3 regions of the Brevibacillus nitrificans genome follow, and region 2 is predicted to be linked to each of the others. Evidence: predicted binding sites of a transcription regulator. Region 2 holds the regulator's gene; each other region holds the start of a gene.
The links. Region 2 encodes LexA, which represses DNA repair genes until DNA is damaged. Its sites were predicted from a motif close to CGAACATATGTTCG; they were not measured.
Positions count from the first base shown of each region.

Region 1 (10,126 bases), 280 kb from region 2:
AGGTTGCCGTCCTGCATAGCTCCGTACCGGATCAGGCAGCTGACATATTGGAGCGGATCAAGCAAGAGTTTCAAGTGACCGCCTCTCATTTGGAAGAGATCGGACCTGTGATCGGGACTCATACCGGGCCTGGCCTGCTAGGGATCGTCATGGTAAAAGCGTGATGGGAAAAAGACATTCTCGATTGTTTCGGGGGTGTCTTTTTTGCCTGACTAGAGGTTTTCTTCTCGGCATGACTTGCCCCTAATTTCAGCTACACCAAAGGAAGGGATAGCATGGCTGAGCTGGTCAAAATACGAGCAAGCGTGTTTATTGGGCGCTTGCACTGGCTACCTCCCATTTCGGATCCCGATACGGGGTTTATCTACGAGTATGCTGGCGATGCTCACGACTTTACGCCGTATGCGGGCAACACGGGGCGCTCTCGCGTCGAGCAGGAGCTCACCGTCGATTTTACCAAACGGAGATTGTCCGTCTTTGCGGGCACTGGCGTAACGGTCCTCAAAATGACGGACGCAAATGGTAATGGGCAGTACAAAGAAGGGAAAGCTTCTACGGAAGGGATCGTCGTCGAGGACGAACGGTGGGGACAGTCAGAGGTAACCTTCGTGATGAAAGCCAGTGCCAAGAACCCGCTGCGTAGACTATTGGCTGCAAGTGAAGGTGCAAGTGGACGGCAGCATCGAAGTGAAAGGCTCGCACGATGGCTTTCCGCGTTTCGAGTTTTACAAGCAGGCAGACTTTGGGGAATTCCAATGGATCCATGCGCATGACTTTCACATAACGGGGGATACACCGGCAGCGATGGCTGGAGAAATGGAATACCATTTTGAAAAAAAGTGCTAGTGTCTGCGCTCTCTTTCTGCCCTAAACGGCGGACTGTAGCCTGCTCGTGAAACCTGTAGCGCTTTGGGAATCGGTAGGATACAATGAGAGTGAATCTTGTTGAACCCCTTGTGATATCAGGAGGAGAAGGCGGTTGAAGTACAAAAGCGTATTTGATATTATCGGTCCCATTATGGTAGGACCGTCGAGTTCCCATACAGCAGGTGCGGCGCGCATCGGCAGGGTGGCGCGTAAGCTGTTTGGCAAAGAGCCTAAGCGTGCAAAGATCACCTTCTACGGCTCGTTTGCAAAGACGTATCAAGGGCATGGCTCTGACGTGGCAACGGTTGCAGGGATTCTCGATTTTGACACATCAGACTTGCGCTTGAAAAATTCGCTTCTGATTGCTGAAAAAGCAGGGATGGAAGTGGATTTGACCACGTCGGAAGTCTTGACGGAGCATCCCAACACCGCTCGAATCAAGTTGTCAGACGACCAGGAGTCAATCGAGGTTGTCGGCGTTTCGATCGGTGGGGGGAAAATTGAAGTGCTGGAGATTAACGGCTTTACGCTGCAGCTGGGCTTTGACAGCCCGACGATGCTGGTTTTGCATGAAGACCGCTTCGGGATGATTGCGGCTGTCGCCAAAATCCTGACGCAGCACAAGATCAATGTAGGGCTGATGGAGGTTTCTCGTCACGATCGCGGGGCGCGTGCTTTAATGGCAATCGAGACGGATGCTCCTGTTTCCGCAGAGGTGCTGGAGGAAATCCGGCAGATTCCTTACGTATTTGACGTTTCCTTGCTTTCGTTGAACTAGCGCAGATGATGATCATGGGCACAAGACAGCAGGGAATAGAGGAGTGATCAAACAAGATGTTTCGGAATGTGGCTGAGCTGGTTGAATTGGCGGAATCACAAGGAAAGAAAATCTCGGAAGTGATGATCGAGGCAGAGATGGAAGTATCCCAACGCAGTCGGGAAGCCATCATGCAGGATATGTACGCCAATCTGGACGTTATGGAAAAAGCAGTTCGTCGCGGCCTGACAGAGGATATTCGCTCGCATAGCGGGCTGACAGGCGGCGATGCCAAAAAGCTGCAAGAATATATGAAGAACAAAACCTTCTTATCGGGACCTACACTTTTGAATGCGGTTTCGATGTCCGTAGCGGTCAACGAAGTCAATGCGGCTATGGGTACCATCGTCGCGACTCCTACCGCTGGGGCTTGCGGCATTGTTCCAGGTACCCTGTTTGCGGTATCAGACAAGCTCCAACCGACACGGGATGAGATGGTGAACTACTTGTTTACTGCTGGCGCAATCGGTTATTGTATCGCGAACAACGCGTTTATTTCCGGTGCGGCTGGAGGCTGCCAGGCAGAAGTCGGTTCGGCGACCGCGATGGCAGCTGCGGCTATCGTCGAGATCGCGGGCGGCACGCCGGAGGAGTCGGCACAAGCGGTAGCGATTGCTTTGAAAAACATGCTTGGTCTGGTCTGTGACCCCGTGGCTGGACTGGTGGAAGTACCTTGTGTCAAGCGCAATGCGATGGGGGCTGCGATCGCTACGGTAGCGGCAGACATGGCGATGGCGGGCATCAAGAGCGTCATCCCGACAGATGAAGTCATCGAAGCGATGTACCGGATCGGTTGCGCAATGCCGACAACACTGAAAGAGACGGCCCAGGGCGGACTGGCCGCAACTCAGACAGGGCGCCAAATCGAAGCGAAGATTTTTGGCGTACGGATGGAGAAGTAATGACGACGTCTTATCAAGCTCCCGTCTCCCAGCTTCACGGGGTAGGGGAAGAGCGGGCAAAAGCTTTTGGCGGTTTGGGGATTCACAGCGTAGGCGATCTGCTGGAGTACTTCCCGACCCGTTATGAAGACTACCGTGTTCGCGATTTGACAGAGGTCAAAGACGGAGAGAGGGTCACGCTGGCAGGTACGGTATACGGCGAACCCTCTGTTCGTTTTTATGGCAAGGGCAAATCACGCATTTCCGTCAAGGTAGTCATGGACCGGGTGGTGGTCACGGCTGTTTGGTTCAACCAGACGTTTGTGAAAAGCAGGCTGTCGCCGGGCAAAGAAATTCTCATCACGGGAAAATGGGACAAGCACAAGCTGCAGGTCACGGTGAATGAGATGACGGAGGCGGATTCCGACCGCGCTGCCAAGCGTGGAGAGCTGGCTCCCGTATATCCGCTTGGCGGGGATGTCACGCATAACCTGCTGCGGAAAACGATCCAGCAGGCTTTGCGAGAGTACGGTCAGGAGATACCGGAAATTCTGCCGCCCTACATCGTCGAGCGCTATCGGCTGATGCCGCGGGTCGATGCCATTCATTCGATTCACTTTCCTGCCGATGCCGAAAATGGACGCCAAGCACGGCGGCGAATCATGTTCGAGGAGCTTTTTTTATTTCAGTTAAAAATCCAGGCGCTGCGCCGGGTGAATCGCCAGCAAACCGAAGGCATGGCGCTCACGATTCCGATGGAGGAGGTTCGGCAGTTCATTTCTTCTCTGCCCTTCCCGCTGACAGATGCGCAAAAACGGGTCGTCAAAGAAATTTTGGATGACATGCGCTCTCCTCATGCGATGAATCGTTTGCTGCAAGGGGACGTAGGTTCCGGAAAGACGGTCGTAGCTGCCATCGCGCTGATCGCGGCTGTCAAGGCAGGTTTCCAGGGGGCGCTGATGGTGCCGACGGAAATTTTGGCGGAGCAGCACGTTCAGTCCCTCACGGCTTTACTTTCGCCATACGGGATCGAGGTGGCTCTGCTCTCCGGTTCGCTGACTGCCAAGCGCAGACGTGAAGTCATCGGCTCTCTGCAGATGGGTCTCATCGATGTCATCGTGGGTACACACGCCTTGATTCAGGAGGATGTGTTTTTTTCACGACTGGGCTTGGTCATTACGGATGAGCAGCATCGCTTTGGGGTTGAGCAGCGGCGAATCTTGCGCAACAAGGGCCTGACTCCCGATGTCCTGTTCATGACGGCGACACCGATTCCACGGACGCTGGCGATCACCGCATTTGGCGATATGGATGTCTCTACGATCGACCAGATGCCTGCTGGCCGCAAGCCGATTGAGACGACGTGGAAAAAGCACGATCAGTTCCCCGCCGTTCTGGAGCAAATGCGTGACGAGCTGCGCAAAGGAAGACAAGCCTACGTCATTTGTCCGTTGATCGAAGAGTCGGAAAAGCTGGACGTGCAAAATGCGATTGATGTTCACGCGCAGCTGACGCATGTGTTTCCTGAGTTTGGCGTAGGCTTGATGCACGGGCGCTTGCCTGCCAAGGAAAAGGATGCGGTGATGCAGGCTTTTCTCGCTGGAGAGCATGCGGTGCTCGTCTCCACAACGGTCGTTGAGGTAGGGGTAAATGTGCCGAATGCTACCTACATGATCATTTACGATGCCGAGCGCTTTGGTCTCGCACAGCTGCACCAGCTGCGGGGGCGTGTCGGCCGTGGCTCGGAGCAGTCCTACTGCGTGCTGATTGCTGATCCCAAGTCGGAGATCGGAAAAGAGCGGATGCGCGTCATGTGTGAGACAACAGACGGGTTTGAGCTGTCGCAGCGAGACTTGGAGCTGCGCGGGCCGGGTGATTTTTTCGGGACCAAGCAGAGCGGCGTTCCTGAGTTTAAAGTGGCGGATCTCTTGAGTGATTACAAAGCACTGGAGGTCGCCAGACAGGAAACCGCCAGACTGGTAGCGGAGAGGTCGTTTTGGCATGACGCCCAGTACCATTGGCTGCGGGAGTACTTAAAGCGCGAGGGTGTACTGGACGGAATCGTGTTCGACTAAAGGCAAAAGCAAGTATTGGTGGAGAGTCTTCTCTGTGAGAACAGGGGAGGCTCTTTTTGGTATGCGAACAGCGGGGGAGAACGGACAAAATTTACTTTGATCGTTTGAAACGATTCCAGCCTTCGCAGCGTCAATATCCATATTAAGGAAAACGATACGAATCCATAGAGGGGCGGTTCTTTCATGCGTTTGCTTCGCTTCATACCTTGGGGATGGTTGTTTTTGGCCGTTGTTTTGTCTGCTGCTGCATGCAGCCCTGGACCTGTGAGCACGGGACCCGGAGGAATCGAATCACCCTCGGTGCCACATGAGCCGCCGCCAGCAAATGCCGTACCTCCTCCTTCCCAGCCTGCTGCTCCTGCCGAGTGGCTCCCAGAGGAAATCGATTTCAACTACGATGAGCTGAAAGAGGATGTGCGTATACAGCTGGACGAGGAGCCGCAGCTTCATTCTCCTATCCGTACGGTTGTCGGGAATACACCGCAGTCGTACAGCTTCTTTTTCCGTGAACCGATGGATCGCGCCAGTGTAGAAGCCGCTGTTCGCCAGCACGCCAAAGACACCTCCCAGATTCACTATGTGGAGCCGTCACTTGCGTTTCACTGGGTTCATGACCGGCAGCTGCGCTTGCTGGTGACTTTGGACCGGCAGCCAGATTTGAATCAAGCCAGCCCTGAGTACTGGCTGAATGCAGCAGGTGCCAAAACGCAAAAAGGAAGAGTGGTTGCAGGCAATCTCGATTTTCGAGCGGTAGCTGTCGTCCCAAGTCAGATTTGGCAGGTCTCGCTGGATGGGGAGCAGCTAAAAAAGGTCTCTGGCTTTCCTGCTCCTTATATGGTTTCGACCATCTTAGACAACGAACGGCGATATGTACTAATGTACCGCTACAAGCAATACTGCGAGTGCGACGCGCATCATATTCCTTTGTATGCGATCTATGACCTGGACAAAAAATCACTGACCCGCTACCCCTTTGAGCTGACCGTGAACTATCGAGGGGAAGGGACCTTTGTGGCAGATCGGCGCGGATTTTTCTTCGCCCAGCCGCAAAAGGGTGTGTCCGTACCAGAAAGCGAGTGGGCGGTTCCTATCAAAGTAAATGGATTCGTGCATGGAGCGAGCTTCAGCCATAATCGTCAGTATGTTTTATTGGCGACAGGCCCCGCGCAGCAAAAACAGGATCTGGATCTCGTGCTGGTCAACCTAGAAACGGGTGCGCAGACGCGTCTGCCCGGTGCTGTGAAAGGCACGATTCCGACGAGCGAGGCGGACGGCATGACGCTGCCAGTCACGTTTATGGACGATGGAAGGTATGCGACTTTTATCATACGAAAGAGCGCAGACAGCCTGCGTGAAATCCGGCAGCGCTATGACTGGAAAACCGAGAAGGTCATCCCTTGGAATCCTCCTGTTGCCGAGGACTCGTGGGCGGGCTACGATCAGTCGGATGACGGAAAATACCAGATGTACTTTAATGGCGGACTGTACCAAGGGAAGGAGAAAGTAGGGGAATTGGATCGTTCGGGGGTCTGGGTGCCCGGCACGCATCTTTTGGCGTATGTAAATTGGCAGGAGGGGAAAGCGGGCGGCCCAGCAACTCAATCGCTGCATATCTTTGATGCGGACCTGCGGCAGGAGCGCGTCATTTTGGAAGGGCTGTCTATTGGGTTTGGTGTGATAGGGGCAAGTCAGGACGGGAAGTGGCTGCTCGTGCATAGCGAGCGGGATCTGGCCAATTAGCGGTCCGCTGCTTTGAGGTATTTGCGCAGCCTTTGCTTTTTCTGCGATGGCGATGCGTATTTCGTGCAATCGAATCATGAGGTTGGGCCAACCCGGCGGGGATGACGGATCCGGCAGGTTGGTCTGTTTCTGTTTTTCCGCGATCAAATGCGCAAGATCTGGATGGGGCCATTTAGCATTTGCAGACCATCAGCACGTTGCGATCCGGGTCGCGAAAGGTAAACCAGTGCCCGTTTTCGATGCCGCTTACCAGTTCTACGTCAAGCTCCTGCATATGTTGGTAAGCCGCTTCGATATCCTGAGTGTTGAAGTGAAACAGAGGAGCATTGCTAGGCGTTTTTTTCGGGAAAATCTTGCTGTCTAAAATCAGGGTGACGCCCTTTTGCAGTGGGATGCAGTACAGATGCCCGAACAAGATGTCCTGATCGGCGTCAATTCCGAGAATGCGGCAATACCAGTCGCGAGCTTCCTCTATGTGCTGCACCGGAACAAATACTGCGCCAACTTCAGAAAGCAGGGGAGAAGCTTTCATGGAGAACTCCTTCTTTCGTAGAGAATCGCTGCGCTATTTGCATACAGGAACAGGATTCGCCCAGGTGCCACTTTTCCCCTCTGTGTCCAGAAAAAATTACCAGAAAATTTCTTGTGGCGAAGAGGTATAAAAGCGAACGTTTGTTTGCTATACTAAGAACGAGGGAGTAACGAACATTTGTTCTTATTTAAGGAGATGGCGATATGGCCAATGCGAACAAACGCATCGTTTTTTTGGTCGATATGCAGAGCTTTTATGCCAGCATCGAGAAGGCGGCCAATCCGCAGCTGCGAAACCAGCCGATCGTAGTCGCGGGAGATCCGGAGCGGCGAAGCGGGGTGGTTCTGGCAGCATGCCCGATTGCCAAATCGTACGGCGTCGTCACGGCAGAAGCTTTGTGGCAGGCGCAGCAAAAGTGCCGCAGCCTCGTCGTTGTTCGCCCGCGGATGGAAATGTACATCCGCATCTCGATGCAGATTACCCAGATTTTCGAGTCCTTTACAGATAAGGTAGAGCCGTATTCCATTGACGAACAATTTCTCGATGTGACCGGGAGCGTGCACTTGTTTGGCGATGCGCTGCAGATGGCTGCGCAAATCCGGCAGCGTGTGTGGATGGAGACCGGGATTAACTGCCGTGTGGGAATCAGTGAGAATAAAGTGCTGGCGAAAATGGCTTGTGACAACTTCGCCAAGAAGCAGGAGAAGGGTGTTTTTTGGCTCAAGCGCGAGGAGCTGGCAGACACGCTTTGGAAGCTGCCGATTGAAAAGCTGTTCGGCGTAGGCTCGCGGATGAAGCGGCATTTTCATCGGATGGGGGTTTACCAGATCGGGCAGCTGGCGGACATGGCTCCGAACGTGCTCATGCGTCGTTTCGGGGTGAATGGCGAGGTGCTGTGGCGAACCGCCAGAGGTCTGGATGACTCGCCTGTCTCCCTGAATACGTACGATACGCAAAAAGGGATCGGCCATCATATGACGCTGCCACGGGACTATCATACGGGAGCGGAGATCAAGGTCGTGCTGCTGGAGCTGTGCGAGGAGGTGTGCCGACGGGCGCGGAGCAAAGAGCTGATGGGGTCTGTGCTGTCTGTCGGCTGCCGCGGCGCCGATCTCGATGCGCTGAACGGGTTTGGCAGGCAGATGAAGCTGGAGGAGCAGACCAACGACGTGATGACGCTGTATGAGGCGGCATGCTGTCTCTTTGACCGGCATTGGCAAAAGACTCCCGTGCGCAGCATCGGTGTGACGCTGAGCAAGCTGGTGCCAGACAACGTTCTACAGCTCAATCTGTTTACGGATAATCACAAGCGCCGTTCGCTCGCCCATGCGATGGATGACATTCGCACCCGCTACGGTCAGGATGCGATCCTGCGGGCGGTGTCTATCTTGGGGGCTGGCCAGGCCAAAGAGCGTGCCCGCAAGATCGGGGGGCACTACAAGTGACCGAGCAGCAGGCGGGAGTACCAGAGGGTGAGCAGGAGATGATGCGCTTGTACATTCTGTTTGGCATCCTGTTTCGTGTTGTCATGGTAGATTTGGGGAAGGTCCGGGTCGTGCCGCTGAAGCTGTCCTACCAGGCTGTGTATGACTGGCTGTTTCCAGAGATTTCCCGCTGGGCCGAGCGGCAGCATCATCAGCTGCGCCGTCTGCTGCGGCAGCAAGGCTGTGTGGTGGTCAGCTACCAAAGACAGGGGCATGTCTACGTGGTGCACTACCGGCAGCGCGGATATTTGCGGGAGGCGATCTATTCGATCGAAATCCTGCGGGCGGAATGTCAGGAGCTCGTCGGCCAATGGATTGCCCACTATCAACGAGGAGAGAAGACGCCATGAGGGAGACGCGTGTATCCAAAAAAGAGAATCTGTTTGCATCCAGCCGGTTCGTGCTGCCTGAGCATCGGGGGTGGTATGCGCGAATCAAAGAAGAGGAGCGCCGCTACGTGCCGCCGCAGCTGGATCAGGAACAGCTGGGGGAGCTGAGCGAGCTGGTATGGCAGGCTTTTCAGATGGGAAGTCCGCTTACGGTGACCTACTATGACGGGCAGCAGCCTCGCCGCTTGTCGGCTCACGTCGCACACATTGATCAGGAAAAACGGCGCATCAAGCTGCGGGCAGAAAGCGACATTCACTGGATTCCGTTTGCCCGGCTGCTCCAGGTAGAGCTGGCTGCCAGTTTTTGAGCAGAATCATTCAAGAAATTGACAAACTTAGGCCATTTGCAAAAACGCAAGCGGCAAAAAAACGAGTCTGAATGATCTAATGGCGTGCGCAGTGGCGAGGCGCGATTCCTGAAACGAAAAGCGGTCGAAAACAACCGTTTTTCGCGATTTTTTGGCCACTTTGGATTTTGCCAGAACAGGAGGTTTCCCTGTATTGTAAGGATATCTTGTAAAGCAGATATCTGAGGGATCGAACAAAGGGGACTGGAAATGTTAGCACAGGAAATGGGTGTCATGTTCACCAAGCATGCGGATCAGATTACTTCCAAGCGTTGGGGTGAATTTATTCAACAGCTGGAGGAAAAAGGCCTGTACGTGCTCATCGAGACAGATACGATCGGAAGAGTGATGAGTCCATTAGGCGGTTTGATGCCAATGCCTTGTAAAAGTGAGACGCTCCATATTGTGACCGCCGCTGAGCTGGAACAACGGGGGTTGCCGCTTGGTCACCACATTGTTACCAAGAGCAGAGAAAAAGCAGCGACCCAGCAATAACGAAAAAAAGAGAAGCAGAGCAGCCTTTCCTGTCGGGAACGATCCCGAACGGAAAGGTTTTTTTGTTAAGGTGTCGCCAAAAGGCTTGGCGGATCTAATAGGAAGTCACAGTCACCCGTGCACGGGGAGGGACCGTCATCTGCCTACGTGCATACGGTGGTAACAAGAGGGAAAGAGCGACAGGAGGAGAGCCTGCTATGGAATACGGCAGTACGCTGAGAAGATTGCAGGAAATCCAGTTTGCGCTTGTGGAGCTGCAGCTGTATTTGGATATGAACCCGGATGATCAGCGTGCCGTCAAGCAGTACAAAGAACTAACCGTGCAGCTTGTGCAGCTGAAGCAAGCGTATGAAAAGGAGCGAGGGCCGGTGATGCAGTACGGTCATTCCTCGACGCCGGATCGCTGGACGTGGCACAAGACTCCGTGGCCTTGGGAAATTGAGTATTGAGGAAAGGTGACCAGTGGTATGTGGATCTATGAAAAGACATTGGAAATTCC
Region 1 is NZ_RHHU01000003.1:60,692-70,817, forward strand. It holds gene EDM59_RS02195 (DegV family protein) at 1-164, shown strand, start outside; partial or broken gene EDM59_RS02200 (DUF3238 domain-containing protein) at 276-846, shown strand; gene sdaAB (L-serine ammonia-lyase, iron-sulfur-dependent subunit beta) at 980-1,645, shown strand; gene sdaAA (L-serine ammonia-lyase, iron-sulfur-dependent, subunit alpha) at 1,702-2,586, shown strand; gene recG (ATP-dependent DNA helicase RecG) at 2,586-4,640, shown strand; gene EDM59_RS02220 (hypothetical protein) at 4,824-6,380, shown strand; gene EDM59_RS02225 (VOC family protein) at 6,553-6,912, opposite strand; gene dinB (DNA polymerase IV) at 7,116-8,357, shown strand; gene EDM59_RS02235 (YhjD family protein) at 8,354-8,746, shown strand; gene EDM59_RS02240 (YolD-like family protein) at 8,743-9,093, shown strand; gene EDM59_RS02245 (hypothetical protein) at 9,343-9,627, shown strand; gene EDM59_RS02250 (spore coat protein CotJB) at 9,825-10,076, shown strand; gene EDM59_RS02255 (manganese catalase family protein) at 10,095-10,126, shown strand, end outside.
Region 1: dinB (DNA polymerase IV) is a predicted target of LexA. The motif match lies at 7,046-7,059, and genes of this name have one in related genera.

Region 2 (10,126 bases):
CCTGCCTGCTACTTTGAAAGAAGCGATCGAGTGCCTGAAATCTGATCCAGTGATTTGCGAAGCGCTGGGTGAGCATGCGCTGCTGCACTTCATCGAAGCAAAAGAAATCGAGTGGGATATGTTCCGCACACGCGTCCACGCTTGGGAGCGCGAGCAGTACATGAGCACATATTAATTAGCCAAAACCCCTTGTGCCACTAGGTGCGAGGGGTTTTTCTTTTTGTTTGGCGAATTAACTCCCTCGTTACATATAGGTTAACTTTCGATAGCAGACAGCCATTTGCGATTGGCTTAGTATGAAAATGCCCATTGTAAGAGCTTGTCTTATTCGTTGGTGGAACGCCATGTGCGATGAAAGTCGCCCGCATGGTGTAGGCTCGTCCGAAAACCGTACTAGGTTAGGCGAGAATAGCGAAGATGAAGAAGCTCCTTCTTTAACAGATGACGTGGAGGTGAGCATTCGACCAGGTGGAAATGCCGTTCAGATTACGGCGAGCTTTAACGAGGACATAAAAGGATTCCGACTGCAGTACGTCAGTTTGAGCGACGGAGTGTACAATGATTTTGACATCACAGATTTGGAGGTTGGAATCGGCACGTACAAGTGGACAGAAGACGGTAACGATCACGTGACGTCAACGGTGACCAAGGACACGGAGCCGAATGGCAGATATGATATCTACAAATTCGAACGGCCAGATGGATCATTTTACGAATTATGGCTGGACAATCAGGGAATCACCATCTCCGTCATTTTCAGTACGCCATATGACCTCGATGATGAGACATTCCGCTCTTATGTCGAGATGCTGATTGCTGATCCTTCCACCCACTTGATGGTAACGGATGAGGCTGGCAATACCTCGAACGACCTGCTGCAAGAATAGGAGACGAGACATCCAAAAAGAAATTTGACAACGTATAAAAAGTATTGTAAAAATGATGTAACCAATTGAACGAACGAAATTCATTGACGAGAAAGAGTAAGCTATTTCCTTGTTCCCCAGAGAGTTGGCCATGTGCTGAAAGCCAACGTTCAAGATGTAGCCGAAAATCCTCTCCGAGAAGGAAGGCTGAAGTGTGCAAGTAAGCTGACCCGGGATCCCGCCGTTAAAAGGGACGCGTATGATGGTACGTAGTAGAGTGCTGAAAAGTCATGGCTGCCATGATCTTTTTGGAACAAGGGTGGTAACGCGAGAGTAAATCTCGTCCCTTAGGGGGCGGGATTTTTTTGTTTTTTTCGGGTCCATTCTCCATCACATTTCATTTGGGAAAGGATGGCAGTCAGATGAAAAGCGTGGATGTGAAAGAAAAAGCGAGGGTTCGTGAGCTCAGGGTCTTGAACCAATGGAGGCAGGACAATACCTTCCAAAAATCAATCGAAAATCGGGAAAGGAAACCCAGTTTTGTATTCTACGAAGGTCCGCCAACCGCCAATGGACAGCCACACATCGGTCATGTCCTTGGTCGGGTGATCAAAGATTTCATCGGTCGATATAAAACGATGGCAGGGTATCGGGTTGTCCGTAAAGCGGGCTGGGATACACATGGACTCCCCGTAGAGCTTGGGGTGGAAAAGCAGCTGGGGATTTCGGGTAAACAGGAGATCGAAAACTACGGAGTAGAGAAGTTTGTAGAAAAATGCAAGAGCAGTGTATTTGAATACGAAAGGCAATGGCGTGAACTGACAGAGGGGATTGCGTACTGGACGGATATGGATGACCCCTACATTACGCTGACCAATTCCTATATCGAGAGTGTTTGGCATATCCTGTCCGAGATCCACAAAAAGGATTTGCTGTATAAAGGACATCGCGTGAGCCCCTATTGCCCGGATTGTCAGACGACGCTAAGCTCGCATGAAGTAGCACAAGGCTATGAAGACGTGAAAGATCTGAGTGCGACAGTGAAGTTCCGCAGTAAAAAGAATAGCGACATCTTTCTTGCGTGGACGACGACACCTTGGACACTCCCCGCAAATGTGGCGTTGGCGATCAACAAAGATCTCGACTATGTACGTGTACAGAAAAATGACGAAGTGTACGTGGTAGCCAAAAATCTGGTGGAGTCTGTTCTAAAGGATGATTTCGTCATCTTGTCTACGCATAAAGGTGCAGAATTCATGGGGACTCCGTACGAACCGCCGTTTGCCTATATCCATGTGGATAAAGGCCATATCGTAGTGGCTGCAGACTACGTCAGCGATAAAAGCGGTACGGGTATTGTCCATACGGCCCCAGCTCATGGGGAAGACGATTACCGGATCACACGCCAGCATGACCTGGATTTTGTCAATGTAGTTAACCTGGCAGGCCGTTATACCGATCAAGTCACTGATTTTGCAGGACGCTTTGTCAAAGAGTGTGACGTAGACATCGTGAAAGACTTGGCTCATCGTGGCTTGTTATTTTCAAAGGAGCGCTATGAGCACAGTTACCCGTTTTGCTGGCGCTGCAAATCTCCGCTGCTTTATTACGCGATGGAGAGCTGGTTCATTAAGACGACGGCGATCAAAGAACAGCTGATCGAAAACAATCGAAAAATAGAGTGGTATCCGGGGCATTTACGGGACGGTCGATTCGGTAAATTTCTCGAGGAACTGGTAGACTGGAACATCAGTCGCAACCGCTATTGGGGAACCCCACTCAACATCTGGCTCTGTCAGGATTGCGGATGTGAGTATGCACCCGGAAGTATAGACGAACTGCGCCAGAGGGCCATCGAACCGGTCGATGAGAGCATAGAGCTGCATAAGCCTTTTGTGGATGAGGTAAAGCTGCGCTGTTCCTGCGGTGGTGCGATGGAAAGAACGCCAGAGGTCATTGATGTGTGGTTCGACAGTGGGTCGATGCCATTTGCTCAGCATCATCATCCGTTTGGCAATGAAAAGGATTTTCAGGAGCAGTATCCGGCTGACATGATTTCGGAAGGGATTGACCAGACGAGGGGATGGTTTTTCAGTCTGCTGGCGGTATCCACCCTCTACAATGGCAAGGCACCGTACAAAGCCGTCATTTCAACCGGTCATGTACTGGATGAAAACGGTCAGAAGATGTCCAAAAGCAAAGGGAATGGGATCGATCCGTGGGAAGTAATCGATGAGTTCGGTGCGGATGCGTTTCGCTGGGCACTCTTGTCAGACAGCGCGCCTTGGAGCAGCAAGCGGTTTTCCAAACGCATCGTAGCGGAGGCGAAGTCAAAGGTCATCGATACGATCCAGAACATCCACGCCTTTTATGCCATGTACGCCTTGCTGGATCAATATACTCCCGCGCCTGATCCGCAGGCAGTCACCAACGAATTGGACCACTGGGTGCTATCCCGATTGAATTCTACCTTGCTGCAGGTGGAGAAAGGTCTTGAGACGTACGATTTTATGAACCCGGCAAAAGAGATAGAAGCGTTTGTGGATGACCTGAGCAACTGGTACATCAGACGTTCCCGTGATCGTTTCTGGGGCACCGAGATGACGGAAGACAAACGATCTGCCTACCAAACCCTGCATCAAGTTCTTGTGACCCTAGCTCAGATGATTGCTCCGTACACGCCCCTGATTGCAGATGATATCTATGGCAACCTGGCAGGAGAGCAGAGCGTCCATTTGTCCGACTATCCAAAGGCGAACACGTCTGCCATCGATCCGAACCTGGAGCAGGAGATGGAAATGGCACGGCAGGTTGTCGAGCTTGCGCGAAACATCCGAAATGAAACGGGGATCAAGACGCGCCAGCCATTGGCAGAGCTTTTGCTGACCACGGAACGGGTGTTTCCGCTCGATCGCTTTGCTCCCATCATCAAAGAGGAAGTCAATGTGAAAGAGGTAAGATTGGTAACAAGCGAGGCAGGCTTTGTTTCCTATCACTTCAAGCTGAATCTAAAACAGGCAGGGAAAAAATACGGAAAGCTCGTAGCGCCGATCCAGGAATTATTGAAAGGACTGACAGATACAGAGGCTGCGCAGGTAATGGAAGAAGGAGGCGTGAACCTGACTGTAGAGGGGGAACAGGTTCGAATTCCTGTGGATGAATTGATGGTCGAAAAGCAAGGGAAGCAAGGATTTGCATCGGCTTCGGGCTATCAGCTGCAAGTCGCTTTCAATACGAAGCTTACGGAGGAGCTAAAACAAGAGGGGCTCGTCCGGGAAGTGATTCGTGTGATCCAGGATTATCGCAAGAAGCTCGACTTACCGATCGAAAAAAGGGTGTCCCTTACACTGGATGCAGATGAGCAAGTGAGAGAAGCGATCGAGCGATTCAAGCAGGTGCTTTGGAAAAGTGTATTGCTTGCTGAATTACGCTATGGGAATGAGCAGGATATGGTAGCATTCTCGTTAGGGGATTCGAGCGTACGTCTGCGTATCGAGTAGTCGAGGAAGCTATATCGAATCAAAAGCGACAAGCCGAGCTCACGCTTCTAGCGGATGAGATTGGCTTGTCGCTTTCCTGCTGCCCAGCATGCGGAACAGTTCTTCTTGAGAGTAAGTCTCTAATTCGAAGAGGGCTTGATAAGGATCAGCACCCGCGATCGCGAAGTAAAGGGCAAAGGCAGGCTCTGTCTTGATGCCTTGCTGCTTGAGCTTGCGAATCTCTTGATAAGCGTTTGGACCGCCCATTTCCAGGAGTCTCGCTTCAATAACCATGTGGCGATACGCATTTTGCTGTTCAACAGGAACAGATTGCGCAAAGATCTCAAAGAGAAAGCCTTCTGCAGAAAAACGGATAACGCTGGTAGGGACTTTGTTTACCAGGAGGCGAGTCTCGTGATATCCATCCCATTCCCCATAGAATGCACGGACACTGGCATCAAACTGCTCGAGATCGTCGCTCGTACAAATAATATCGAGGTCGCTCTCCGCAATGTCGATGTCCAAGGGAATGGTGCCGGCAAGAACGGGATCGTAGGCTTTCAGGTTCTCCATGACACGTGTTGAAGTGAGCGCATCCCAAGCAGCGCGTTGTTTGGATGTGCCTGTTTGTAAATAAGAAAGGTCACGCCAATTTTTCATGAATTGCCTCCATTTTGTATCCATCTGCACATTTTGGGTAACGATCGTAGGGAAGGGCAGTTCTTTCATTGTAGTAGGGAGCGAAACAGAGTGCAACGGAAATGAAAATCACACGTATACCTTACAGAGAGGAGTGGGAGCTGTGGATATACTGTTATGGATTGTCGTAGTAGCCTTGTTTGTACTAAGCATTGCGGGGATCTTTCTGCCGGTTTTGCCTGATACGATTCTGCTGTGGGTAGGCTTTCTGCTCTATCACTTTTTCATTGCAGATCCAGGAGCAGGACTGCCTTCATCCTTCTGGTGGGGGATGGTTGCCCTCAGCGTGCTTTTATACGGAGCGGATCTTTTAACCAACATGTACTTCGTGAAAAAATACGGGGGCTCCAAGTGGTCATCCGTAGCTGCTGTCGTGGGGATTCTAGCGGGGATCTTCCTGTTCCCTCCGTTCGGAATGATCATCTTGCCATTCGTTTTCGTCGTTCTCGTGGAGCTGTTTATTCAAAACCAAACACTGGAGAGAGCGGTTAAAGCGGGCTTTGGTTCGTTGATTGGTTTTTTGGGAAGTGCAGTCGTGAAAGTCGTTTTGCAAGTGGCGATGATCATCTGGTTTTTCATCGCGAGATAACAAAAGAAAAAAGACAGCCTCGGCTGTCTTTTTTCTTTTCTTGCGTATTAATGAATCAAGCGATAGACGCCGATGACTTTTCCCAAAATAGAGACAGCATCCAAAATGATTGGCTCCATCGTCGCGTTCTCCGGCTGGAGGCGGAAGTGATTCTTTTCTTTGAAGAAGCGTTTGACAGTAGCCTCATCTTCTTCTGTCATGGCGACAACGATATCTCCGTTGTTGGCGACATGCTGTTGACGAACGATGACGTAATCGCCGTCGAGGATCCCTGCATCGATCATACTGTTTCCGGAAACGCGCAGCATGTACACCTTGTCCGATGTAACGATATTCTCTGGCAGTGGGAAGTACTCTTCTACGTCTTCAATTGCCGTAATGGGCTGCCCGGCTGTTACTTTCCCGATAACAGGGACACGAACAACGGAATCTTCAAAATCATCTTGAAAGCGATCTTCCTCAGACAGAAGCTCAATCGCGCGAGGCTTGGTAGGGTCGCGGCGGATGAGGCCTTTCTTTTCTAGGCGAGCTAAGTGTCCGTGGACCGTAGAGCTGGAGGCAAGACCAACGGCTTCACCGATTTCACGCACGGAAGGGGGATATCCTTTATCGCGCACTTCTTTGCGGATGAAATCGATGATGGCTTGCTGTCGATTGGATAGTTTTGACATAGAAGACACCTCTATTTTCTCGAACATATTTTCCTATATTATACCATGGGATCTTGCGTTCGACAAACATAAGTTCGATTTTTTATTGACATGAACGTATGTTCCCATGTATGATGATAACAAGAAAACAGAACGTACGTTTGTAGGAGGGAATAATGATGTCTGTTATGACTGTACATAATCGATTTGCGAAAAAGGAAACGCGCCGAGCAAGGGTGGGTATTACCCGCGGACAGGCTATTATGTTTGTAGTGAGCTTCTCTCTCTTTTTTTACTTGCTGACCGAACTAGTGTTTGCTTCTGATGCGAATGCAGTCCTCCCTGTAAAGGAAGTAACCGTCCGTGAGGGAGACAGCCTGTGGAAGCTTGCGATTCGTTATCAGGAAGAGGCGCAGATGGAAGTAAATGAGCTGATTCTTGCGATCCAAGAGGTAAATGAGCTGGAGAGTGTCATCATTTATCCTGGACAGACCTTGAAGATCCCCGTTTCATCCGAGCAAGGATTGTGAAAGCTTGCCTGATCTGCTTGCGTAGTGTCCTCGTTATGGTATAATGGAGCGGCATTACTTACAGGTGGGGAGGAACCAGTAGTGGTATCTGACGCAGAAATCAAACGCATCAACGAATTGGTGAAAAAGTCCAAGGAAGTTGGGCTAACCGATGAGGAAAAACTCGAACAAAAAGCTCTTCGTCAAAAATACATCGATGCCGTAAAAATGTCGCTGCGTGCGAATTTGGACTCGATCCGTTATGTGGAAGACCTTGAAGAAAATGGACGAAAACAGTAAGATAACATGTATTGATAGCACAGACATCCTCGCTTGAAGCTGGGGTGTCTTTTTATTCCGAATTGAGGTAAAGGAGAGCGGAAAAATGACGTGGCTGGCAGTAGCGATTGGAGGAGCTGTTGGTTCAGTTATGCGTTATGGACTATCGCTATTGGCGAATCTACCAGGATGGCCACTGGGGACATGGCTTGCGAACATACTCGGATCTTGCCTGATCGGAATCCTCTCTGTTTGGGGGAAAGAAAAAGGAGGCCTTTCTCCGGAGCTCTATTTGTTGTTCACAACAGGTGTGATGGGCGGATTTACGACCTTTTCTACTTTTTCTCTGGAAGTGGTTACTTTCTGGGGAGAGGGACAAGTGATTCGTGGAATCCTTTATGTATTGCTAAGTGTTGGAGTCGGATTATTATCCTGTTTAGCAGGGATTTGGCTAGCTCGACAGTGGACGTAACGCTATTGGATGAGTCGAATGAGAGGGGGGATGGGTATGAGTACCCAGCACCGGGAATATGAACAGGAACAAAAGAAGTTGGATGATACCATCGCGATAATTGACAGTGAAATCACACAATTACGCGAGGACATTCGCGAAGCTACGGATGATTATGTCAAACAGGTCGTCAATTCAAAGAAAGCCAAAGAATTGCGCTACCTGGAAGACCATGGACGTGATAAGCCTTATTTCGGGCGTGTTGATTTCATGAAGGATGAAGTATACGAGCTGGACCAGGTCTATATCGGCAAACGGGGGATCGTCCGCGGTGACACCTTTGATTCTGTCGTCGTGGACTGGAGGGCACCGATTGCGAGTCTTTATTATTCCGGTGAGAGCAAGGAAGCCTTTTACCGGATGGGTCGAGAGATTGTGCGTGGAGAAGTCACTTTGAAACGCAATTTTGCGATGGAAGACGGCAAAATTACCGGTATCTACGATGGGGCGGTCAAAGAAACCATTCATCGGGAAATGGGAGACCCGGATGACTTCCTGCAAGAGGGATTCATCGATGAGTTTTTGGCGGCCAACCTCAATCAGGCAAACGACAGTCGTCTGAAAGATATTGTCGCGACCATTCAATCAGAACAAAATGACATTATCCGGGCAGAAAAGGAACGGCCAATTGTCGTGCAAGGGGTAGCTGGTAGCGGAAAGACAACGATTGCTTTACATAGACTTTCTTATCTCATTTACAATTATCAGGACACGATGCTTTCGAAAAAATTCATGGTGTTCGCTCCGAACCGGATGTTCCTAACCTATATATCCGACGTCCTCCCAGAGCTCGGAGTCGATGATGTCCAGCAATCAACATTCGTTGACTGGGCGGCACGGCTTGTCAAACCGCTGCTCCCGAAAGGCTGGAGAATTACTAGCCCGGATAAACCGCTACAGCTGTTCTTTGAAGATGGTCAGGATGAGCGTGAGCAGGAGCTTGCCCGAAATCGTCTACGCTTTAAAGGCTCGCTTGCATGTAGGGATGCGCTAGAACAATACATTCGCTTCGTGATTGAAACGAGGATTCCCTTTAAGAAGCTAAGCTTCCAGTATAACAAGACCAAACAGGTTTTTACGATTAGCGGGGAGTTCATCCGCCAAAGCTTTCTCGAGCAATTTGCCAATCTGCCGTATCAACGCCGGCTCGATGCATTGCGCAAGCATCTGAAGCAGGAGATGAACAAGCAGATGTTCGCCCACCTCCGCGAGCTGAAAATAGATCTAGATAAACAAGGTCTTGCGAAGTTCGAAAAAATGCTGGAGCAGATTTTGGAAACGTACATGACTTCTTTTCCGCAGCTCGATGTCTTCGCGTCGTACAAGGAGATGGTTACGGATGAAAGTCTCCTCCGGAAGCTGGTAACGGCTGAGGTAGACGATCAGGTGTTGCTGGATGTCTGCCAATCCTCTCGCAATCTGTTCGCGGATGAACGGCTCGAGGCGGAGGATATTGCTCCGTTACTGTATTTGCAGCACATTGTTGAGGGAATGAACAAGGCTGAGCATTTCGATCACACCGTTATCGACGAAGCACAGGATCTGAGTGCGTTGGAGATTGCCGTTGTGTCTTTGGCTACCAAAAATCAATCTCTCACGATCGTGGGGGATATCGCCCAAGGGATCCACTCCTATCGCGGTATTCATGCGTGGGAGGAGCTTACCCAAGGAATTTTTCAAAAGCTTCGCCCTTCCTACTACACGCTGTCGCAAAGCTATCGCTCCACGATCGAGATCATGAAGTGCGCAAACGAGGTGCTGCGCCAAATCGAGCTGCCGGAGACTGTACTCGCAAAACCGGTACTACGGCATGGAGACAAACCGATAATGGCAAGTCCAGCCACGAGAGAAAAGCTGTGGGAGGATGTTGCCAAACGAGTAGAGGAATACCGCGCTCAAGGCTTTCAAACCATTGCCATCGTGACGAAAACGATCGGAGCAAGCAAAAAAGCGCAGAAAGGCTTGCAAGGCAAAATCGAGGATATGACGCTGCTGAGCAGTAAAGATAATCAGTTTCCCGGTGGTGTCACTGTCATGCCGGCTTATTTGACAAAGGGATTGCAGTTTGATGTGGTTATCCTGTTGGATGTGGATCAATATACGAACTCGGAATGGGATGCCAAGCTGTTGTACGTAGCGATGACCCGCCCTGTTCACCGACTGGTTATGACCCACGTCGAGGGCAGTGTGCCACCGCTTTTGTGTGACATGCCCGCAGCGTTATACGATCGGGCAGAATAAGTGCAAATAAAAAATCCCCCTGCAATGTCTGTAGGGGGATTGCTGTTTTGAAGTCGTGCCGATTAATGATCGCCCGTGTTTCCTTTCGAAGGGTTCGTGATCACAAAGCCTTCTTGTGGCAGGTACAGGTAGTCCAGAATGATTCCGTCCAAGAGGGGCTCGTCTTTTTTCACAATGACATCGATTTCTTTGTCCGTTTCGATTACTTCGTCTTCTTCCGTCGGCTTGTCCAGCGCGAGACCGTAGTGCGCATGGTCACCATGTGCGTGTGTGATATAGACGCGAAGCTTCAGATCCTTGTCT
Region 2 is NZ_RHHU01000003.1:335,765-345,890, forward strand. It holds gene glnA (type I glutamate--ammonia ligase) at 1-175, shown strand, start outside; gene EDM59_RS03545 (hypothetical protein) at 345-887, shown strand; T-box leader at 962-1,217, shown strand; gene ileS (isoleucine--tRNA ligase) at 1,289-4,366, shown strand; gene EDM59_RS03555 (DUF4269 domain-containing protein) at 4,406-5,005, opposite strand; gene EDM59_RS03560 (DUF456 domain-containing protein) at 5,148-5,633, shown strand; gene lexA (transcriptional repressor LexA) at 5,681-6,304, opposite strand; gene yneA (cell division suppressor protein YneA) at 6,463-6,813, shown strand; gene EDM59_RS03575 (DUF896 domain-containing protein) at 6,895-7,092, shown strand; gene crcB (fluoride efflux transporter CrcB) at 7,178-7,543, shown strand; gene EDM59_RS03585 (HelD family protein) at 7,580-9,823, shown strand; gene EDM59_RS03590 (HesB/IscA family protein) at 9,886-10,126, opposite strand, start outside.

Region 3 (10,126 bases), on a different contig from region 2:
TATTCAGAAGAAAACTCATAAGACGAGCTGTAGTGGAAGCCTAGTGAGTCATAGTCCGGGTAAAAGCGTTCCAGCGGAGCATTTTCCCGCTTGGCTAAAGCACTTTTCAGTTCCTGTTTTTTCATTTCCAGCAATCCGCTGCAGATGTTCAATGCCTCCGAACGTTTCAACCATTGCGCTTCCTCTTCTCGTTTCGGTTCCTGCTGGTGCGTGAGCATGAGCATGTCTAAGTATTCGGCAGCGCAAGCGTAAAAATCACGCTTTTTCTGCGCCAGCTTTTTCTCAAAAAGCGCTTGTTTCCGCTCCTTTATCGCTTCGACCTGTCGCAAAACCTCCTCTTTTACCCGTTCGATCCCACTGTTTCCAACGAGAATAGCTTCGTTCTTTTCCAGACCTCTGAAGTAGGTATGAGAATCTACACAAAAAATGACAGGCAAACGGTAGTTCCAGCGTTTGTATATTTGCTCTTTCATGATCCTTGTGATCGTTTCGAGTTCTTCCTCATCTTTTTGATCTGCATTGGTGAGGACGAAAACGAATCGCTCCCAGAAAGTTCCAGGATCACTGTTCTTTTCGATAAGCTGCTGCAGAGCCCGCACTTCTTGCTTGATAAGCTCCCCATCCACGGCATTGTGGACAAACAGGACGATGTCCGATTGCTCGTAGGCAGCCAGTGCTTTTTCCGTATCTTCTTCCTTTGCGTGAATCCCTGGGGTATCGCATAGCCAAAAGTCCCCTGCTTCTGCTCTTTCCGCTTCGACCGTAGTCCTCACGACTCCGGTCGCAAAAAACTCCTTCCTCCCTAGAAGCGCATTGCACAGCGTGCTCTTCCCTGCCTTGACCATGCCGAAATTCGAGACAATGACGCGTGAATCGTAATCCTTGATCATCCGGACGACTGCTTCGGCTGCTTGTACGAGGCGTTCGTCAACCGCAGAGTTTCTCAGCTCCAAAAGAAAGGGCTGTGCCAGACTCCATCTTTGTTTCAGCATAAGCTCCTCTGCCACAGCCACCTGTTTTTCATCATTTCTTTCCATATATGTCCCTCATTTGTTCGATCGTTTGCATCATTTCTTGGCGGAATTCTTCCGGTTTTACCACTTCCACGTACTGAGCCTGGCTGAGCAGCCACATCTTGATGCCACGGCCAAACACTTCCGCCTTTACTACGTAAGAACCGTCTTGCTCAACAATGCTCGCGTTCGGCAGCCTGTCTGCTACTGCCTCGATGGAGGCGCCCCAATACTTGAATTCGACCTTCATCAGCTTCCCCATCTGCATGAATTGCACCTTTTGACGAAATTCGCCCGCTTGAAATCGTTTGGTTTCCTCCACCCGGAAGTGTTCATTCGTGACGACGTAATCACGGATGCGGTCGAGCCTGTATACGGCAGGATATTCCTTTCCTCCGTTGTGAAGATGCGCGATCAGGTAAAAGTAATACTCCGAAAACATGATCCCCAGCGGCTCCACTCTCCGGTTGATTTCATCCATGACCCCTATCTTCCTGTATTGCAGGTCGACAAGCCTTCGCTCCCTGACAGCAAAAGTCAGCTCCCATAAAGTCTGGAATAACGGGCGATTATGATTGACCGGCCGATAAAGAAAGCGCTCATTATTAACCGCTTCCTTGATGTGCTTCCGATCTTCCGGTCTACATAATATGGAAAGCTTCTCCAACAAGCGATCCAGCTCATCCTTGGGAAAAGCCCTGCTCTCCAAAAGAATTTTTGTAATGCCCATAATTTCATCCGCAGCGAGCCATTCGCTGGCTTCCCGCTGTAGAATATAGCCTCTTTGTGCGCGATCGTACGCTAACAGGAAGCTTGCGCCTTGTCTGTACTCTGCAAAATAATCGCGCAGATCTTCGATATCCCGTTGCACCGTTTTAGCGCTAACCCCAAATTCCTGGGCTACTGCCCCCTTTTGAAGGGGCGTCCCTTCCAGCAAGCGTTCAAACAGTCTAAGCATTCGAGCCACTTTTTGCACACTGTATTCCTGATCAACATTCATTGAGCTGTCCTTTCTCTTCCAGCAGTCGTTCCAATTCCTCGTTCAACCGGGTGAGCTGCGCGATTTCCTCGTCAAGCTTGACGCTTGCTTCATGTATACGTTTTGCTTCTTTCTTCTCTAGCTGTTCAAACGTCTTGAGCTTTTCGCAAATCGCATAGCACTCGCTTTCACAGATGCTCTGCAGCTGACTCGCATAATTTTGGTAGGCCTTTTCAAAAATATTTTTTCCGAATTCGTTCCGGAAGCTGTTATATGACCCGAAATTGCCTAAAAACGTAGATTGCAGGGAGCTCATTGCTGCCAAATCCAGCTCATCAACCTCTACAGACAAGGGAGCTTGTATTTTAGGAAAACGCTGCATGGAATCGTTGCTTTTGCACGCTTCGGCAACCAGCATGTTGATTTCGGTAAAAAGGCGAGTCAATTCCTGGCAACGGTCATAGAAAAAATTGCCGTGATTCGCTTCATACCACGGGGAGCTTTCCTCATAGTCCTGATAGCAAGTCATTTTTGCCTGCTCCTGCTGTTTAAGAAATTGCTCCTTCTTCTCCGAAATTTTGCGTACGCACGCTTCGAGAGAGCTCACCTTTTGAGCTGCAGATTCCTTTTGCTCGGCCAGCTCCGCTTGTTTTCTCCTGAGCTCGCTGCCTCGTTGTGCTTCGATCGCATCCTGAATGTTGCGGACGATGAACTGCTTTCTCGACCGCAGCAGTCTGCTTCTGGTCTCCACCAACGAAACGAGCTCCTCTAAAATACGTGTACGGACTTCTGGTACCCCGCTGTCACGGATAAAGCTCTCTATTCCTTTATGCCTCCCGGTGAAATAAAGGTGGGCATCTGTCAAATAGATCTGTGGATCTATGACGCCAAATTCCTTCCTAAGCTGCTGAACAATGATCTGGCCTATGTATGCTGCTTCCTCTTTTTCTTTGGAGGAAGCATTCGTGCAGACGAACAAAACTCGGCTCCAAAACGTGGATTCCTCAGGAAACGCAGCGAGTGCATCGCGAAGTCCCGCCACTTCTGTTTTGCTCAGCTCACCGTCGTTTACGTTATGGAAGAAAAGAAGCAGATCTGCCTGCTTATAAGCATCGAGCGCGATTCTCGTATCGTCAGCATCTGCTCCCAATCCAGGTGTATCGATCAATGTATGGTGCTCCGCGGCAAAAGCCTGGTTCTGTACGGTTTTACGCACGGCGCCAACTGCGAATTCGTGCTCCCGATCAATCAAGGCATTGAAAAAGGTACTTTTTCCCGCTTTCACCAAGCCCGCGTTCACAATCGTCACAGGTGCCAATTTCTGCTTTTGCAAAAGCTCGAGCTGTTTCCAAAGTGCCAACGCTTCCTGACAATCCAAACAGTCCAAAGCCTGACCAAGCTGGGCTTGATTCATCTTGCATCCCCCAATTGTGTTGATATATGATCTCTTGTCGGTAGAATAGCATTCGGAGATGGACAGATCCTGTCCATGTCAGATTTACTAGGACATTTCTACCAATAATCGTATCACAGGTTATTTGTCTATACATGTTGAATCGTGTCGAATTATTAATTAAGTTGAATTTTTATATGTATTTGTGTAAAAAAAAGAGGCTATTCAGCAGCCATGTTCATGGCGTCTGGATAGCCTCTCCTTCCCGGCTTTCAAGCTGCACAATCCTCTTACTCCTCCATCGTAGACAAATCGCCTGTCGGCAGTCCGAGCTCCCAAGCCTTCAGCACGCGGCGCATGATTTTGCCTGAGTTGGTTTTGGGCAGCGTCTGTCTCACTTCGATCAGGCGCGGCGCTGCATGAGCGGCGAGGCGCGTCTTCACGAACTGCTTGATCTCTTCTTTCAACGCATCGCTTTCCTCATAGCCTGCCCGTAAAGAGATAAACGCTTTGATCACCTCTCCGCGCAGCGGATCGGGAACGCCGATGACCCCCGCTTCCGCAACGGCCGGATGCTCGACCAGCTTGCTTTCTACCTCAAACGGCCCCACCCGCTCCCCGGAAGTATTAATGACGTCGTCCACGCGCGCCTCGAACCAGAAGTAGCCGTCTGCATCCTTGTAGGCGGAATCTCCTGTCACGAACCAGCCATTCAGGAAGTACTTCTCATATTTTTGCGGCTGGTTCCAAATCGCGCGAACCATGGCGGGCCACTTCGGCTTGATGGCCAGATTGCCGAGTCGATTGGGCGGCAGCTCGTTCCCTTCATCATCTACGATCGCCAGCGTAATGCCAGGCAACGGCTTTCCCATCGAGCCTGGACGCAGCGGGTTGCAGCGGAAGTTGGCGCAAATGGAGGAGCCGGTTTCGGTCATCCACCAGTTGTCGTGGATACGCACCTGCAGCGTCTCCATCCCCCAGCGGATTACCTCCGGGTTCAGCGGTTCTCCAGCGGACAACACATGACGCAGCTTGGAAAGGTTGTACGTTTGTAAAGGCTGCCGCTCGCCCTTGGCCATCAGCAAGCGAAATGCCGTTGGGGCGCTGAACCAGACTGTAACCCCGTACTTTTCCAGTGTCGCGTACCATTCGTTCGCATCAAAACGACCTCCACGGACTACGACGGTGACTCCATTCAACCACGGAGAAAGCACGCCGCCGGATGTTCCCGTTATCCACCCCGGATCAGCCGTGCACCAGTAAATGTCCCCTTCTTGCAAGTCATACACCCACTGACCTGCCAGCTTTTGATGGATCATCGCGTCATGCACGTGGAGAACGCCTTTTGGTTTTCCCGTAGAGCCCGATGTGTAGTTCAGAATCATCCCGTCTTCGCGGTCCACCCATTCGATGGTGTAGGCATCGCTTGTCGTCATCAGCTCTCGGTAGAGGATTTGATTCGCCTCGTTTTTTTCCACCGCATCCGCGAGAATCACATGCTGCAATTGCGGCAGCTCCCGCGAGCGAATACGCGAGACCAGAGCAGCCGTTGTGACAACGACTGTGGCACCGCTGTCTTCCAGACGGTCCTTCACCGCTTCTTCCATGAACGCTTCAAATAACGGACCCGCGATGGCCCCCATGCGCAAAATACCGATCAGGGCGATATAGAGCTCTGGACTTCGCGGCATAAAAAGAAAGACACGGTCTCCTTTTTGCACACCCAGCGAGCGCAAACCGTTTGCAAAACGCGAGCTCAGCTGCATCATTTCCGTAAAAGTGTAGCTCTCTTCCCTGCTACCATCCGTGTAATGCAGCGCGACTCGATCGCCCCTGCCTTCAACGACGTGACGGTCGATCGCTTCATACACAATGTTCACATTGCCCGTTTTCGACCAGGTAAATTGCCGCTCGACATTCTGCCAATCCATCGTTTGCAGCGCTTCCTCATAGTTTTTGAGATTCGCTCTTTCATCCAGCATCATCATTGGTTCCGTTGCCACTTTTTCCACCCCTAGATACACGTATATGAGAGTTTTTATCTGTTGTATAACAATGTGTTCATCATACAACAACAACCTGTTTTATAACAGATTATTTTCTCATCATTCAAAATCCTCTTGCGGGGGATGGAAGCAGATAGATCGGAGACATGTTAACAAATAGACATGATCCCGATCAGGCATAGTCGAACCAATGCCATCTGCGAAGGTGCATACAGTTTCCTTACGCCCATCGTTCTATTCTTGTAATGAACCTACTTACTAGTAGGCGGTCAATTGTTTGTGCTAAAAGAATTTCAAAAAATCACCTATAAAACAGGCCCTTTGACAAAGGAATGATCCGTTCTCTTTCGTGTCTTTCTGCTTCCACTTTTTTTCGGAATTCGGCCAATCTCTCTGCGTACAGCTGATTTTGCCTCTCTCCTTCCTGCACAAAAAAGGTCATCAGCCGCGCGTCATACGGAAAGGTCTGCTCCAAGGCTTCCAGCACCCGGCGATTCCAGTCTACGGATTTTGACATCTGTTCTTTCACTCCCAACTACCGCTATGTATTTTGTGGTACGCAAGCAAAACCGGCTTCTCCCTTGTCTGCGGCAGCTGCTCATGTTGGGTGCTCCTTTGAGGAACCATCCTCCCTAAAAAAATGAAGCCAGTCAAATTCGAGGGCCTCGGCGATTTTTTTGGCTACCTTGACAGTCGGCGTCTTTACCTGGTTCTCGATATGGGTGTAATAGCTTCTCGATATCCCGCACAGTTCCGCGGCTTGCTCCTGCGTCAACCCTTTCTGCTCGCGCCGGGACTTCAGCCATTCGCGCATGGGCATCACCTCCTCAAGAACTAGAACTATGTTCGCTGCTCTTCTAGTCTTATTATATGTTCCTTTGGGTAACATGTTAATACCATTTTAACACTAATAGGAACGATAGTTTGTTGTTTCTGGGAGTAACATTATAATTGAAGTATTCCTTAACCGATCGGTGGGTTTTTATGAAAGAGTTTGATATGAAAGAGTTTGCCAAACGACTGAAACAGGAACGCGAGAAAAAGAAGCACGAGGATCCCAAATGGACACAAGGGTACGTCGCCGGCATGCTGGGAGTCGCCCGCCCTACGTATACCTCCTACGAGAATGGAACCAAGCAGCCTCCCATGGAAACTGTCCACAAAATCGCTGACCTCTTTGCCATCTCTACCGATTACTTGCACGGGATAACCAGTGACCCCACCCCTTCTGCCCAAAAAGACGACTTGCTGGATTTGGCTGTCAGTATAAGCCGTGCCTTCCATGACTTCGATGCCTTGTCCGAGGATGAAAAGCGCTTTTTGGTTAACGAGCTGCCGGGAACCGTCAAATGGAAGCTGGAAGAATTCAGAAGGCACAAAGCGCGGATCTTGGAGCAGGAGAAGAAAAACAATACCTGACGGATATCGCGAGTGCAGGAGCAAAAAAGAACATACGTTCCCAACAAAACCTATGCTATACTTTCTCTAACAATAATGACGAGAGAGTGCGCGATGCGAGCGTCTCTTCTCCTGAGCGGGTGAAATCGGGTATGCTCCATCTCTACGAAAGAACCTATCTGGAAGAATGGGTCGAGGGCCTCTACAAACAGATCGGCATCACTAGCCCGTCAGACCTCACCATTGAAAACGTCTCCGCCCGCCTCCGTATCGGCGTGACTTTCGCACCGGGAGTGGCCGACGAAGTCATCTTTGATGCGGACTACGCGCATATCTTCATCAATTCGCTGCACTGCCCCAAGCGCCAGTGGGAAGTGTTCTGCCATGAGCTGTGCCATCCGCTACGCCACCTGGGCAACCAGCTCCTGCTCCCGGATGAATTTCGGAAATGGCAGGAGCGGGATGCCCAGGCCTTTCAGTTTTACGCCGCCGTCCCGTTTTTCCTGCTGCAAGAGCTGGAGCTGCCTGATCACGAAAAAGAGCTTATCGACCTGTTGTCCGTAGAGTTTGGAGTCACACATGGATTCGCTAAGCGCCGCTGGGAGCAAGTTCTCCGCCGAATCGCCCGTGGCCGCCTGCACCGTGAACTCGTCCAGACCCTTTCCGTGCGAAAGAAAAAAGCTGCCCCTCGCCTATTGCGGGAACAGCTTGTCTCTTATATGGTCGCAAAGGAGGAGGTACGGCCCAAAGCAGCTTTCTTTTCCCGCTACGACAGCCTGATATACAGCGAAAGCGTGAAGAGAGGGGCCAGACAGTTGGAATATCTAGCTTTGTAGGCCAGCTATGATCCCCTCCTGGTAGACAGAAAAAAGTAAGCAACGTACCCTGTCTATCATAGGGGGATTATCCTATTGGAAAAATGTCATACCAAGGGATTTCGTGCACAATTCCGCTTGATACTATCTCCCAATCTCCGAGGACTTTTTAGGCACGTATGATCAGTCAGCAACCAATTTTTAAAACAATTTAATTTACTGTTTTTACGCCAGATACTTATACTTCCTTTTGTAGCATCTCCACAAACTTTATATCGGCAGGAGCAAACAGAAATTCTTGCAGCTGGCCACGCTCGACCCATCGGTACTCATCGTGGTCGACCAGCAATATTTCACCACAAATAAACTTTGCCATGTGAGCGAATAAACGAATGTGAGTAGACCCATAGAAATGGTCGTTAACTCCAAACGACTCATATGGAGCGATGGAGATGTTCATCTCTTCCCGCAATTCTTTCTACCACCATTTCATCGTCTGGAAAAGTGATAAGTTCACTTGATAGGAAAGTTGTGTCGCAATTCTTCCTTCAAGCTGACCAACATCGTCGTATCCCGTAAAACTCCAGGGTCTATCAACCATCCTTTTTCGGTTCTAGAAATCTTCTCTTTCGCTAGGTTCATCCATCGGCTTATATAAACCATCGCATTGATCGGAGCCCCCAGAGTAAAATTAAAAAGGAAGATAGATTCCATCGATTCACCCCCTTAATTTGTTAGAGACCATACGTTTAGACAAGGCGCTGCTGCTTCTCTCAACAGAAACCATCTCTTGGAGTAACGCAGAATAGTCACTCCTCCCCTCCTTTTCGAGAGCGTTTTTCTTCCTGTATGTCTCTTGTCTCTTTCATCAACCTCATTGTTTGAAAGTTAATGTAAGCAGTAAAGCATGAGAGTCCCATGACAGCGATTAAGCATACAAAGACAAACGTGTTCATCCAGTCCATTTGTTTTCTCCTCCTACGATCGTTTTTCATCCACATGCTGTTTTTTATCTGTACAGCTCTACTTTACCTTCCAAACTGACACAACCTGTCAGGAAACAAACGTTCTACTTGTTGCTCCAACATGCCTAAGGCAGTCAAAATCAGATTGGTAGTTTCCCTCACCCAGCGCAGATCCTCTCTCTCCTGCTCCGTGTGCTCATCGAGATACCCCGCCGACAGATTGACGCTGTTGATTCCATAGGAAGCGAACGTACACGCATCGCTGATCCCCCCTGGCACCATCCTCCAGTCAGGCATGCCTGCTGCGGCACCTGCGTGCTCGAAAAAAGCTCCCACAGCTGGATCACAAAAGGGCTGGATCTGGCCGCGGGATGTCACGATATCCCGGTTCCCTCGGCGGTCAACCACAATAGCCAGGTCGACATCGTTCAGCCACTCCCTGTCCATCGCCTTCGAGCCGTATCTTCCTACCTCTTCTTCGCGTGTAAAAGCAACTTTCAACCGTCCTGAGAATTCAGTCGATCTAACATTCCGGACAACGGCCATCACGATGGCCATTCCTGCTCGGTCATCTGCCCCAAGGACTCCCGCAGATGAGGTGAAAACATCGCCTTCTCTAATCACCTCTCGTCCGGGAACGATCCAATCCACCGTATCCATATGGGCGCACAGTAAAACAGTCGGTCCTGCTCCCGAACCGCAAACGGTCTCGCCCAAAAGGTTGCCGTAAACGTCCAGATGCACATGCTCCAGAACTTTTTCCATTCTCGGCTGGATGTAGCGGATCACTTCCTCTTCTTCTCCGCTCGGTCCGATGATCTGCAGCAATTCGCACAATTCGCTCTCAATTTTTTTCATTTCGGATCACTCCTCTATCGGGATTGGTTTGACATCGCTTTTTTCATGGCGCGGACCACATCACCAAGGAGGTCTTGATGATCGTGCAGGGCTTCCGCCACATCCAGCAGCCATGCTTGCTCGTATGCCCGTTCTCTCCCAGGTACACTTCCCTGCTCTCTTCTCTCCCTTTGGCGCTCTCTCATCTCCTGTTGAGACGGCTTCATCAGGATGTGCCCGGCTGCGCTCTGGTACAGAAATGTAAATTGCCATTTGCCGCTGGACAAGAGCCCAAGGCAGGCATCTAGCATGACCGGATACGGCGAGTCTCCTTTACGGAAATACAAGGATGCATGCCGTCTCCCGTGACCGTCGCAGCTCATGGCTGTAGGGAGTCCAATGGCAGTGCACCAGCGCACAATACCCGCGATGTGCGGATCAAGCGAATGCAACAGGATGGCATCCACCTCGCCCGGGAAGTCTTCGCGGCTTCGTCTGTTCGCGTGAAAAGCTTGCAAAAAGGCTTCCTCATCTACTTCCGGTACACGCGGCACGAAACGCATCATTTGCCAGCCATCGGCAGCTCCGAGGTCTTTCAGCATTCTTTCCAGCAGCTGCAGATTTTGATGATTTTCATACTGAAATAGCAAGGAGTCTCCTTCCTTTTCAAAATGAAATCCCGTCCGTACCAATGCACGCTCCCACGTTACTTGCCTTGTC
Region 3 is NZ_RHHU01000012.1:122,158-132,283, reverse strand. It holds gene EDM59_RS20515 (GTPase) at 1-1,037, opposite strand, end outside; gene EDM59_RS20510 (helix-turn-helix transcriptional regulator) at 1,024-2,013, opposite strand; gene EDM59_RS20505 (GTPase) at 2,003-3,406, opposite strand; gene acsA (acetate--CoA ligase) at 3,676-5,373, opposite strand; gene EDM59_RS20495 (hypothetical protein) at 5,693-5,908, opposite strand; gene EDM59_RS20490 (helix-turn-helix transcriptional regulator) at 5,990-6,205, opposite strand; gene EDM59_RS20485 (helix-turn-helix domain-containing protein) at 6,391-6,810, shown strand; gene EDM59_RS20480 (ImmA/IrrE family metallo-endopeptidase) at 6,942-7,625, shown strand; gene EDM59_RS20475 (NUDIX hydrolase) at 7,843-8,076, opposite strand; gene EDM59_RS20465 (M20/M25/M40 family metallo-hydrolase) at 8,633-9,427, opposite strand; gene EDM59_RS20460 (hypothetical protein) at 9,442-10,126, opposite strand, start outside.
Region 3: EDM59_RS20480 (ImmA/IrrE family metallo-endopeptidase) is a predicted target of LexA. The motif match lies at 6,838-6,851, and genes of this name have one in related genera.